One region of the Bradyrhizobium sp. A5 genome, then DNA from elsewhere that is predicted to be linked to it. Evidence: riboswitches for the same ligand, from Rfam matches in the RefSeq annotation. Region 1 holds a riboswitch; each other region holds the start of a gene.

Evidence for each region. A riboswitch is a leader RNA that binds a small molecule or an ion and turns the genes downstream of it on or off. The one in region 1 is predicted to bind cobalamin.
Region 2: linked by a shared signal. The riboswitch ahead of WHZ77_RS22045 (TonB-dependent receptor) and the one ahead of WHZ77_RS16000 (TonB-dependent receptor) in region 1 are both predicted to bind cobalamin.
Region 3: linked by a shared signal. The riboswitch ahead of WHZ77_RS22130 (DUF1636 family protein) and the one ahead of WHZ77_RS16000 (TonB-dependent receptor) in region 1 are both predicted to bind cobalamin.

What each region holds. Positions count from the first base shown of each region.
Region 1 is NZ_CP148990.1:3,346,364-3,350,572, reverse strand. It holds gene WHZ77_RS16005 (hypothetical protein) at 1-306, opposite strand, end outside; gene WHZ77_RS16000 (TonB-dependent receptor) at 369-2,606, opposite strand; cobalamin riboswitch at 2,720-2,935, opposite strand; gene WHZ77_RS15995 (hypothetical protein) at 3,011-3,232, opposite strand; gene WHZ77_RS15990 (hypothetical protein) at 3,301-3,579, opposite strand; gene WHZ77_RS15985 (hypothetical protein) at 3,682-3,894, opposite strand; gene WHZ77_RS15980 (hypothetical protein) at 4,110-4,209, opposite strand, start outside.
Region 2 is NZ_CP148990.1:4,578,442-4,582,650, forward strand. It holds gene WHZ77_RS22045 (TonB-dependent receptor) at 1-2,173, opposite strand, end outside; cobalamin riboswitch at 2,289-2,491, opposite strand; gene WHZ77_RS22050 (histidine phosphatase family protein) at 2,564-3,136, shown strand; gene cobT (nicotinate-nucleotide--dimethylbenzimidazole phosphoribosyltransferase) at 3,143-4,195, opposite strand.
Region 3 is NZ_CP148990.1:4,595,352-4,599,560, reverse strand. It holds gene WHZ77_RS22140 (cobyric acid synthase) at 1-1,125, opposite strand, end outside; gene cobO (cob(I)yrinic acid a,c-diamide adenosyltransferase) at 1,137-1,772, opposite strand; cobalamin riboswitch at 1,812-2,034, shown strand; gene WHZ77_RS22130 (DUF1636 family protein) at 2,131-2,505, shown strand; gene cobW (cobalamin biosynthesis protein CobW) at 2,502-3,536, shown strand; gene cobN (cobaltochelatase subunit CobN) at 3,536-4,209, shown strand, end outside.

The DNA.
Region 1 (4,209 bases):
CGCAGCCGCGCCGATGACAAGGCCCCAGGCGATGGTGCTGCCATCGATGGGATAGTGCAGCACGCCAAAGCCGATGCTCTGGTTCACGAGCCAGGCGCCGGTGACGACGAGCAGCGCCGGACGCAGCGGCAGCATCGCCGCGGCGACGACGGCGAAAGCCGCGAACGGCGTGGCACAGGCGAACGCGAAGCTTGCCAGCGCGCATGACAGTGTCAGCAGCACAAAGCCGAACATCGGCGCAAGGCGCGGCGCAACCGGATGAAGCCGCAGACGGTCGCCGTGAGACGGCAGGATGTCGAGAACCATGGATGATCTCCTTCTGTTTGAACTCTAGTACATTTGATGGAATATGACAGCCCCACCCGAGGTCAGAACGTGGCGCCGGCCTTGAGCAGGTAAGTGCGGCCGGGCAGCGGATACGCGCTGAAGCGGCCGTCAGTGAAGGTGCTTGCGATCGCATAGTCGTAGTAGAGCGCGTTCAGCACATTGTTGGCGCTCAGCGACCAGAAATAGCGCTCGTACTGTCCGCTGAGCTTGAGGTCGATCGTGCCGTTGGCAGGAATCGGCTTCTGGGTTCCGGCCTGGTCGTTGTCCATGCGCCGCTCGCTCCAGAACCGCGCGGTGGCATCGAGCACCACATAGTTCTGCCAGATGTTCCAGGTGACACCCGCACTGGCGGTGTAGCGCGACACCAGCGGCACGTCGTTGCCGGCCCATACGCCTTCGCGGAACACGGCCCGCGTGACCGCCATGGCGGAACGCAGCAGCAGGGCATCGTTGACGCGATAGGACAGACTAGTCTCCGAGCCGTAGCGGCGGGTCGGATCGAGATTGGTGTTGTAGAACAGGATGGGGTTGAAATGGATCTCGTTGCTAAGGTCCATCAGATAGAGACTGCTCTGCAATTGCAGCCCGCCTGCCTTGATGCGCAGCCCGCCCTCGACATCCTGCGAGGTCTGGGTCTTGAGCTGGAACGTCTGCGGGATCGCAGCAAAGCTGAAGGGGTCGAACGACGGACCTGACGACACGCGCTCGTCGACGTCGGGCGTGCGGAACGCGCGCGCGGCACGGCCGAACAACGAGACCGTGTCGTTGAGGCGATGCTCGGCACCGAGATGCAGCGCGTATTGGGTCTCATTGCTGCTGAGCGGGAGCGCGCCGACGTCGGCGTTGAACGGGGCTGCCGGATCGAACTTGTCGCGGGCCGAAAGGCTGACGTTCTGCACCCGCGCGCCGAAGGACAATTCGGTGGTCGGCGCCACGCCCAGTGTGTGCTGGAAATAGCCCGCAACCGTCTGCTGCCTGAGGTCGTAATTGTGCCAGGACGCGAGCCCCTGCCCGGCACCGCGGTTCTGCTGAAAGCTCGCATCGTAATAGTCGATGCCGGTCAACAGCTGCGACGGCAATCCCAGCAGCAGGCTCTTCACGCTGAGCCGCGGCGTGATCGACCAGGTCCTCAGATCCGCGTCGACATAGGTCGACGTGAAGAACGCGGGCACCGGCGCTGGGCTTGCAAAGAACGCGCTCTGCTGCTTCTTGTCGCGCACGCCGCCATCGACGATGAGATCGACGCCGTTGACCAGGGTCTTGGTGAAGCCCGCGGTGGTGCTGAAGCCTTGCTGGTTGGCGTAGTTGAAGGGGGTGCTGGTCCCCCTTCGGTTGCTGGCGAGTTCGTCGACGCCGATGGAGGGATCGACGGTGCGGCCGCCCGGCAACCGCAGTTCCTGATCGTCGCCTGTCACGGTCAGGAAAGCGGTCAGGCCTGATGTCGTGTAATTGAGATTGCCGACGCCGTTCTTCTGGACATAGCGATTGTTGTCGCGGTAGCCGTCGGTGCTGACGGCATTGCCGTAGAACGAAGTCGACCACGGCCCGGAATTGAGCGACGTCGAGAAATTGCCAAGCCTGGCGTTGAACGAGCCGAAGCCGGCCTCGATGCGCGCGGCCACCGGCGGTCCGTCGACGCCGTTTCTGGTGACGATGTTGATCACGCCGCCGACCGCATTGTCGCCGTAGAGCACCGCGCCGGAATTGCCGCGCGTGATCTCGACGCGCTCGATCGAATTGAGCGGGATGGTGGAGAGGTCCACCTGCGCCATGTCGATGTCGTTCAGCCGCCGGCCGTTGACCAGCACCAGCGTGTTGGCGGTGGCAAAGGCGCCGAAGCCGCGCAAATCGACGCCGGTCTTCGCGGCGACCGGGCCGCCGTAGAGCGTCGTGATCTGGGCGCCCGGGACTTGCACCGCAATGATCTCGGCGAGCGTCTGCGACGGCGCATGCGCGATGTCCGCCGCCGTGATTACGGTCGTGGCGGCCCCGACAATGCCGCCGGTGCCGGCGACGGCCTCACTGGCGGCACCGGAGGAACCGGCTGCCGGCGCTCCGCTCCGGGCGGCATTCGCGGGCGCGCGCCGCGTCGTGTCGCCGTCGCCAGTGGCCCGGGCGCGCGTGCGGTTCGGATCGTCGGGCCTGGTAACTTCGATCGGCGGCAACTGCTCGGCGACGGCTTGCTGCGCGCGGGCGAGCGATGGATCGAGCGAATAAAGGGAAGTGGTCGCGAACAGGCCGGCGCTGAGGCGCCTGGCGGCAGAGACAATACGGGACACAGTTGTAACCTCGGTGTGACGTCAGTGGCACGTCACAGCGAACGAGGTTTCACCGCGGAGCGATGGATTGCTCCGATGAAGCCAATGTCTGTACTCCCCGACCGACATCTTCGCGTGTGACCACGGCTGACGGCAGGTCTCCTGGCTCGCGGGTCGTTACCTCTGCGTCGCCTTCCCGGGACCGAGATTCCCAGTGGCACATGACGAGAGATTCACCGCTTACAGTTGCGGGGGCAGCCATGGCATTGAGACAATCCCGGAGTTGGGACATTCCCGCACCACGTTCCCTTTTGATCTCCGTGAGGAGAACCGTCACGTAGCAATCTACGGGCCGGGCAAGCGGGGAGTCAATTGGCCGATTGCGTAAGCACCGAAGTCCCGCACCGAAGATTGAGCTGGCGCAATCAGGCCGGTTCGGTTTCGAGGCGCGTCCGCACCATCGCCCGCTCGCCGGCATCGACGAGTTGACCGATGCCGGTACGGCCCGTCAGCGCGCAGCGGATGATCTTCTCGGCGACCGACCTGCGGAAGCCATGGTCCTCGCCAGCGGGGCGATTGCGGCAGACCCGGTCCAGCGCCAGCTTCATGTTGATCCGTGTGCGGGTGTCGAAATGTTCGCTGATCATTCGCACGGCCTCGATGCGTTGATGTCGAGGCAGAAACGCCCGGGCGTCGCCCGGGTTCCAAAACGGGATCAGCCCTTAAACGGGCGCGCTACGCTCGCCCTCTTGACCGCTGGGCCTTGGGATTGGGCCACGGCCACGTCGTGCGTCGGGATGTCAGCGCGCTTGATCGGCATCAGCTGCCCGGAAGCGGAGATGATGGCGGTCTCCTCGCGGCGGCAGCGCGGGCACATGAAGCGGACCTCGTGCGGGGATGCCGACCAGCTGGCGCGTTTCACATTGGCCGCCATCGGCCAGGCCTCGCAATGCGAGCACGACACCAGAAACCGACCGGGATCGAGCATCCCCATTCCATTGGACTCCGTGTCCTGCCTGCCTGTTCTAATGATGATCCGACGCAATCGTTCCGGTGCCGGGGCACCGTCAGTCCTGCCCCGGGGAATCGAGGCGGCTCAGCGCGCACCCTTGAGCGTGCAGGACGTCGAGCAGGTGACGGTGTTGCCGTGGTCGCACGCCTTGCAGGCCGCAACGCATTGATTGATGTCGCGGGGATTGTAGGAGCTGTAGGTCCGCATCGCGCAGACCGGGGTCGAGCCGGTGATGTCCTGCTCCTGGTTGCAGGCCGCTGTCATCAGCGCGAGGATGATCACCGCAAGGAGGCGCATGGGATTGCCCTATCAGGCACGATTGAACGACATTCCCGAGGGGCGTTGCATCGCAACGAGCCGCGGCATTCCCACAACGGACAAACGCAGCAAGCGTCTCCGCGCGTCAAGAATGCGCGCCAAACGTTAAGAACGGCTTTCAGCTGCGCGGCCCCGTAATGGTTCCACGCATCATGCAGCGGTTTGCATGTCCGAGGCTTACGTTAAGCTCGACCTCAAGCCGCAGTCTTGGTTGCAGCAGTCTTGGTCGCAATCGCCTGCCGCATATCGAGCGCCAGCTGGCGATACTGCTCCGCCAGCTTCAGATAGAACTCG
Region 2 (4,209 bases), 1.2 Mb from region 1:
AAGCCTTCATCGTCACGACGTTGGCATCGGTGTTGTAGCGGTCACCGACATGACGGCCGGTGATGCCGATCTCGACCGGCCAGGGCGTGAAGAACCGGTACGACGCGCCGGCATTGGCGACGATGCGCGGCACGTTCGGCGGCGTGTTGCCCGAGAACGAGCCGCCGGCGAAATTGTAGTCGGCGTAGCGCGCATCGACATAGGCGATGTTGCCCCACAGGCGCAGCGGCTCGATCGGACGCACCGCGGCGGCGAGCTCCACGCCCTTCGATTCCTGCCGCCCGGCGATGTTGAGTTGCATCCCACCCGCCGCGGCGTAGACGTTCTTGCGCAGGATGTCGTAGGCCGAGAAGGACCACTCCGCCCGGTTGTCCCAGAACAGATGCTTGACGCCGGTCTCATAGGTGCGGGCCGTCGTCAGATCGAGCGGCTGGGTCGGCCCGAGCAGGAAGATGCTGTTGGCCGAGATGTCCGCCCCAGTGGCGTACTGGCTGAAGAAGGTCAGGCCGGGCACGGCTTCCCAGGTGTATCCAATGCGACCGGTCACCGGCGCCCAGTCCTTCGTGAACGGGAAGCCGGCCTTCTCCAATCCGTTCTTGTCGGTCGAATTGCGGTCGAGCCCGATATGCTCGACGCGCAGGCCGCCAACCAGCGCAAAGCTGCGCGTCAGCTTCAGCCGGTCCTCGAACGACAGCGCCTCGTTGTCGATGCGGGCGGTCTGCTGCTGCGTCGTGAGCAGGCCGTAATAGCCGCGATTTGGATCGACCAGTGAAACGGAATCGCCCGGGAAGTTTGCCGCGCCCGGCCTGACAAAGTCGAGGTAGCTCGACGACAGTGTCGTGACCAGCCGGTTGTCGAAACCTGCGATGTTCGCATCCCAGATCAGGTCGGTGATGTTGCCAACCAGCCGCTGGCTGTGCGCGACATAGAAGCGCTCGCGATCCACCATGTTCGTTGTGGAATTAAACGCTTCGATCTCGTTGTTGAACCAGGTGCGCTCTGCACCGTAACCATAGGCCTGGCTCTTCAACGTCAGGTCGGGCGCCAATTTCAGCTCAAAACCGCCACGCAGCCACACTTCCTGCGCGACGTTGCGATTGTCGAGGACGTTGTAGTTGGTGTTGAATGTACGGTCGTCGATGGTGACAGCACTGAGGTTGGTTCCGTTGTAGTTCGAGACGTAGTTGCCGGAGACGATGCCGCCCGTGGCGTGGGAGCCGCTATAGGCAATCGGCACCAGCGGCGCACCCCAATAGGCTTTCGAGCGATCCTCGCGATACTCGATCGCGCCCCAGACCTTGAGACTGTCGGAGACGCGATAGTTGAGCTGACCGGAGACGTCGAGCGTCTTGGTGTTGGTGTCGTCGGCAAAACCGTTGAGCGAGGAGCGGCTGACGTCGAAGCGATAGTCGAGCCCCTGCACATTGGTGCTGCCGCCCGAGCCGTAATGCGCGCGAAACGAATTCAGCGAATCCCAGGAAAACTCCGCCTCGTTCCGGATTGGTCCCGTGTGCGGCTGCCTGGTGACGAAGTTGATCGCACCGCCGGCGGCGCCCTCGCCCGAGATCAGCGAGGCCGGGCCCTTCAGGAACTCCACGGCTTCCAGATTGGCCGTGTCGCTGATCCGCGACGTCATGTTCTGTGGACCGATCTTGATGCCGTTGTAAAGCGTGTTGATCTGGCTGTTGGTGAAGCCGCGCATCGAGAAGGCCGCGGGCTCGGCCGGGTTGTCGCCGGAGGTGACACCGACCGCGCCTTGAGCAACCTCGGACACGGTGCGATAGCCCTGCTCTCGCATGGTCTGCGCCGAAATCACCTCGACGGTCGCAGGCGTTTCGCGCACCGTCAGGCCAAGGCGCGATGCGCTTTCGGCGACCGCATTGCTGTTGAGCGGTGTTTGCGCTTGTGTCTGCGCCGAAGCGACCGTCGCGGCGGACTTTGGCGCGGCCGCAGCAATCGTGGATCGTCGCAACACGGCGCGGCGAAGGCTCTGCCCTTCCCGGCCGGCTGGCCTCGCCTGCTTGCGGGACTGGACCGGGGACACTTCGATCGGCGGCAGGGGATCGCGGACCTGCTGCGCCGACGCTGAGGGCAGATCGATAACGGCAAACGACGTGAGAGCGGCGGACGCGAGCAGGACGCGGCGCGGTCGTACAACACGGATGGAAAACACGGTTTTGGACCTCGGTGTGACGGCAGTGGCACGTCACAGCGAATTAAGGTCCCATCTTCCGGCTTCCCGCCTTCCGATGAAGCCGAATGTCTGTACTCCCCGACCGACATCTTCGCGTGTGACCACGGCTGACGGCAGGTCTCCTGGCTCGCGGGTCATGACCTTGCGTCGCCTTCCCGGGACCGAGATACCCAGTGGCTCGTGACGCAAGATTCGCCGCTTACAGTTGCGGGGGCAGCCACGGCATTGGAGACGACGTCTCCGCACCGCATTCCCTTTTCATCCCCTCGCGGGGAAACCGTCACGACCATCTAGGATTAGGAGCAAGACGGAGTCAATGTGCAGCGTGCGGCGATATTGCCACAGCTACCAACTTCTCTGGAGATGAGCATGGAGGGCGAGACCTTGCTCTGGCTGATACGACATGCGCCCGTCGCCGGCGTCGCAGGGACGATCCACGCGTCCGACGCGCCGGCGGATCTCGGCGATCCCGCGCAACTGGAGGCGCTGCGGCAACGCCTGCCGCGCGATGCGGCGAGCTATGCCAGCCCGTCGCGGCGCACGGTCGAGACCGCGCGGGCGCTGGGGCTCGAACCGGCGCTGGTGACCGATTTCAGCGAGCAGCATTTTGGCGACTGGACCGGCCGGAAGCACGACGAACTCGCCGCGACCGGTGGTGAGACCTACACGGAATTCTGGAGCGATCCCGCCCACAAGAGACCGCCGGGCGGCGAAAGCTTTGAGGATCAGGTCGCGCGCGTGCAGCAGGGACTGTCGCGGATCGGCTCCGGCCCAGCGACGCTTGTCGTACATTCCGGCACCATCCGCGCTGTGCTCTGCATCGCGCTGGATCTGACACCGGAAGCGGCGTTGCGCTTCGTGGTCGATCCGCTGTCGCTGACCCGGATCGACCGGCTCGCCGCCGGCTGGCGCGTCGTCTCGGTCAATCAGCGCATGACCTGAGGCGGTTCAGGCGGGACGATCCGGCACGTTGGCCTGCGCGAACGTCGCCATGCCGTTGTGAAGCGCGCAGGCCGACCGCACCAGCGGCAGCGCGATGGCGGCGCCCGATCCCTCGCCGAGCCTGAGATCGAGGCTGATCAGCGGCTGCACGTCGAGCGCGCGCAGCACCAGCCGATGCCCCTGCTCCGCCGATTGATGCGACGGCAGCAGGAACGGCTGGCACGACGGATTGAGCCGCGCCGCCGCCAGCGCCGCGACCGAGACGATGAATCCGTCGATCAATACCGGGATGCGGCGTTGCGCTGCCGCAATGATCGCGCCGCAGATCGCTGCGATCTCGAGTCCGCCCACCGCGCACAGAATTTTTTCGGGCGAGGCCCCGGCAACGCCATGGCGCGCAATCGCAGCGTCGATCACGCGCGCCTTGTGCGCGCGGCCGGCCGCATCGATGCCGGTACCGCTGCCCGCGATCTCCTCAGCGCTCACGCCGAGAAGGCTCGCGGCAATCGCCGCCGATGTCGTGGTGTTACCGATGCCCATCTCGCCGAAGATTAGCAGATCAGGCTGGCTGGCCCCGGCGCGCGCCACCGCGCGTTGGCCGGCTTCGAAGGCAAACGCCAGTTCGGTGGCAGTGAGCGCGGCTTCGACGCTGAAATCGCGGGTGCCATGGCGCGGCTTATCGGTGACGACGCCCGTCATCTCCCCCTGCGTCAGCGTGCCGGCATCGACCACCTCGAGGCTCGAGCCGAGCTCGCGCGCCAGCACGGAGATCGCGGCGCCGCCGGAGGCAAAATTCGCCATCATCGCGATGGTGACGGCTTGCGGATAGGCCGACACGCCCCGCGCGACGATGCCGTGATCGCCGGCGAAGACGATGATCGGCACCCGCGCCGCGCGCGGCTGCTCGGTCGCCTGCAGGCCTGCAAGCTCGATCGCGAGCTGTTCCAGCCGGCCGAGCGCGCCGGTCGGCTTGGTCAGTTGCGCCTGCCGCGCAATTGCCGCCTCGCGATGAACCGCGGAGACATCCAGGCATTTTTGAGTGACCCATTCGGGAAGCATGCTGCCTCGCTTGC
Region 3 (4,209 bases), 1.2 Mb from region 1:
GACACGCGTCAGCGTCTTTTGCGGGGTCATCACCGTATCCACGTCCAGAAGCCCGAGGCCCGGCGTGTCGCCCGCGGGGCCTTCGATGCCATCGGGGTCGGCGACGCTGCGGCCGAGCATCTGATAGCCGCCGCAGAGGCCGAGCACATGGCCGCCGCGACGGTGGTGCGCGAGCAGATCGATGTCCCAGCCCTGCGCGCGCAGGAAGGCGAGATCGCCGCGGGTGGATTTCGAGCCCGGGATGATGACGAGCCTGACGTCGCCGGGGATCGCTTCGCCTGGACGGACCATGATGAGATCGACGCCGGGCTCGAGCTTGAGCGGATCGAGATCGTCGAAATTGGCGATCCGCGACAGCGCAAGGCAGGCGATCTTGCATTGGCCCGGCTTGCGCGCGTCGCTGAGGCCGAGTGCGTCCTCGGCCGGCAACTCGCCGGCGCGGGCGAACCAGGGCAACACGCCAAACCCGCGCCAGGCCGTCGTCTGCTCGATCAACCTGTAGCCGTCGTCGAACAGCGTGGGATCGCCGCGAAACTTGTTGATGACAAAGCCCTGGATCATCGCGGCGTCGTCGGGGGCGATCACCGTCTTGATGCCGACGAGCTGGGCGATCACGCCGCCGCGATCGATATCGCCGACCAGCACGACGGGAACGTCGGCCTTGCGCGCAAAGCCCATATTGGCGATGTCGGCCCTTCGCAGGTTCACCTCGGCGGGGCTGCCGGCGCCTTCCACCAGCACGAGATCGGCGCGCGCCTTCAGCCGCTCGAAGCTTTCCAGCACGGCGCCCATCAGCGAAGGCTTCATCGCCGCGTAGTCGCGTGCACGCGCAGTCGCGACGCGCTTTCCGTGGACGATGATTTGCGCGCCGACATCGGTCTCGGGCTTGAGCAGCACCGGGTTCATGTCGGTGTGCGGCTCGACGCCGGCGGCAAGTGCCTGCAACGCCTGGGCGCGCCCGATCTCGCCGCCATCGACGGTGACGGCGGCGTTGTTCGACATGTTCTGCGGCTTGAACGGCAGCACGCGCAGGCCGCGCCGCGTGAAAGCGCGCGCGAGGCCGGCGACGATGAGCGACTTGCCCACGTCCGAACCGGCTCCCTGGATCATCAATGCGCGCGCCATCGCGATCGTCTTCAGAACTCGACGCCGGCTTGCGCCTTGATGCCGGAGCGGAAGGGATGCTTGACCAGCGTCATCTCGGTGACGAGATCGGCGATCTCGATCAGCTCGTCCTTGGCGTTGCGTCCGGTCAAAACGACATGCGTCATCGGCGGCTTCCGCGTCGTCAGGAGTTCGACGACCTCGGCGATGTCGAGATAGTCGTAGCGCAGCGCGATGTTGATCTCGTCGAGGACGACCATGCGCAAATTGGGATCGAGGATCAGCTCCTTGGCCTTCTCCCAGCCGGCACGCGCGGCGGCGATGTCGCGGGCGCGGTCCTGCGTCTCCCAGGTGAATCCTTCGCCCATGGCGTGGAACTGGCAGAGGTCGCCGAAATGGCCGGTGAGCAGCCGCCGTTCGCCGGTGTCCCAGGCCCCCTTGATGAACTGCACGACCGCGCAGGGGAAGCCATGGGCAACGCAGCGGACGATCATGCCGAAGGCCGAGGAGGACTTGCCCTTGCCGGCGCCGGTGTGGACGATGATGAGGCCTTTTTCGCCGCTCTTGGTCGCCATTATCTTGTCGCGGGCGGCCTTCTTCTTCGCCATTTTTTGGGCGTGCCGGGCGTCGGTTTGCTCACCCGTCTGGGTATCCGGTTCAGGCGTCATCGTACCGGTCCTTCGGCTTGACAAGAGGCGGCCGGGGGCAAATGGTGACCCGGCGTTGGTTCCTGTCCTATGACAGGCGAAGAGGGAATGCGATAGGGTCCGAATCTGCAAGATTCGGGTTCAAACTGCAGCCGCCCCCGCGACCGTGACCGGAGAGATGTCCGAAGCCACTGATCCCCCAGGGGATCGGGAAGGCGGGGATCGAAGGGCCAAAAGCCCTGCTCCGCAAGCCGGGAGACCTGCCAGCGCGGACGATTTTTGGACCGGCGGACGGGGTGTTCCGCGACGGGGAAAACGGGCCTTCGGGGGAATGGTCCGTCTGCCTCTTCGCCTCCCGCTGACTATCCTGGAAGAGGCGATGACCGTCACACTTTACGTCTGCATTACCTGCCGCGCCGGCGAGACGATTGGCGAGGGCGAGGCCACGCCCGGCAAGCGCCTGCATGGTGCGATCCTCGACGCAGGCGTGCCCGACGGGGTCTCGGTGGTTCCCGTCGAATGCCTGTCTGCATGCAGCCAGGGTTGCTCGGTCGCACTCAGCGCGCCCGGCCGTTGGTCCTACGTTTACGGCCGCCTCTCGGAAGCCCATGCGAACGACGTGGTCGCCGGTGTCGCTGCCTATGCGGCCGCGCCGGACGGTCTCGTGCCTTGGCGCAGCCGCCCCGAAATCTTTCGCAAGCAGTCGCTTGCGCGCATTCCCCCCATCGCCGTCGTGCCGGAGGCAGCCGAATGAATTCGCTCGCAAAGGTTCCGGTGACGGTGGTCACGGGTTTCCTCGGCTCCGGCAAGACGACGCTGATCCAGCATCTGCTCGCAAACCCTGACGGCAGGAAGCTCGCCGTGCTCGTCAACGAGTTCGGCAGCGAGGGCGTCGACGGTGAGATCCTGAAGTCCTGTGCAGACGCCAATTGCCCGGAAGACAACATCATCGAGCTCGCCAATGGCTGCATCTGCTGCACCGTCGCCGACGATTTCATTCCGACCATGGAGAAGCTTCTGGCGCGGCCGGTGCGGCCCGATCACATCCTGATCGAGACCTCGGGCCTGGCGCTGCCAAAGCCGCTGCTGAAGGCGTTCGATTGGCCGGAGATCCGCTCGCGCATCACCGTCGACGGCGTGATTGCGCTGGCCGATGCCGAAGCCGTGGCGGCGGGTCGTTTTGCACCGGATCCGGATGCGGTCGAAGCGCAGCGCGCGGCGGACGAAAATCTCGATCACGAGACGCCGTTGTCGGAAGTGTTCGAGGACCAGATCGCCTGCGCCGACATCGTGCTGCTGACCAAGGCTGATCTTGCCGGCGCGGCGGGACTTGAAGCCGCCAGGGCATTGATCACGGCCGAGATGCCGCGCCGCGTGCCGATGCTCTCCGTCACCGATGGCGCGATCGATGCGCGCGTGATCCTCGGTCTCGGCGCTGCCGCGGAGAATGATCTTTCCGCACGCCCCTCGCATCATGACGGCGAGGAGGATCACGAGCATGATGATTTCGCCTCCGTCGTGATCGATCTTCCTGAGGTCACCGACATCGACGCTCTGGTCGCCTCGGTGCAGCGTCTGTCCCGCGAGCAGAACGTGCTGCGCGTCAAGGGCTATATCGCCGTGCAAGGCAAGCCGATGCGCCTTTTGCTGCAAGCGGTCGGCGAACGCGTGCGCCACCAGTTCGACAAGCCCTGGGGCGCGGGCAGCAGGCAGTCGAAGCTCGTGGTGATCGGCGAGCACGGCGATATCGACGAGGCTGCGATCAAAGCGGGACTTGGTGTCTGATGCACGTCGTCTTCCGCGAGAGCCGCGGTCTCGAGGAGACTGCGACGCCAAGGGACATCGGCCAGGACGCGGCCGATCTCGTGGTGCTCTCGTATTCGGATTCCGATCTGGCCGCGTTCGCGGCCGGCTGGCGGCGTGGCCGTGACAGCCTGCCGTCGCTGCGGCTCGCCAATCTTTCGGAGCTGCGTCATCCGCTGTCGGTCGACACCTATGTCGAGCGCACGCTGGCGCAGGCGCGCGGCATTTTGGTCCGTCTCATCGGCGGCGAGTCCTATTGGTCGTATGGGCTCGCGGCTCTTCAGCAACTCGCGAAGGATCGCGGGATCGTGCTGGCCGTGCTGCCGGCCGATGGCCGCGACGATGCGCGGCTCGATGCGTATTCGACCGTGCCGGTCTCGACGCTGCGGCGGCTCAAGGTACTCTGCGACACGGGCGGTCCCGTAGCTGCCCAAGCCGCGATCGCGCAGCTTGCGCTGGCCTCGGGGCTCTATGCTGGACCGGTCGTCGGCGAAACCACTGTTCCCGAGATGGGCTTTTACGATCCCGTGCGCGGCGTTATCGCAGCGCCGCTGATCAGCGAGGGCAAGCCCCGCGCGCTCGTGACGTTCTACCGTTCCTATCTCACCGCCGCGGATACCGGCCCGGTCGATGCTGTGATCGCGGCGCTGCGCGA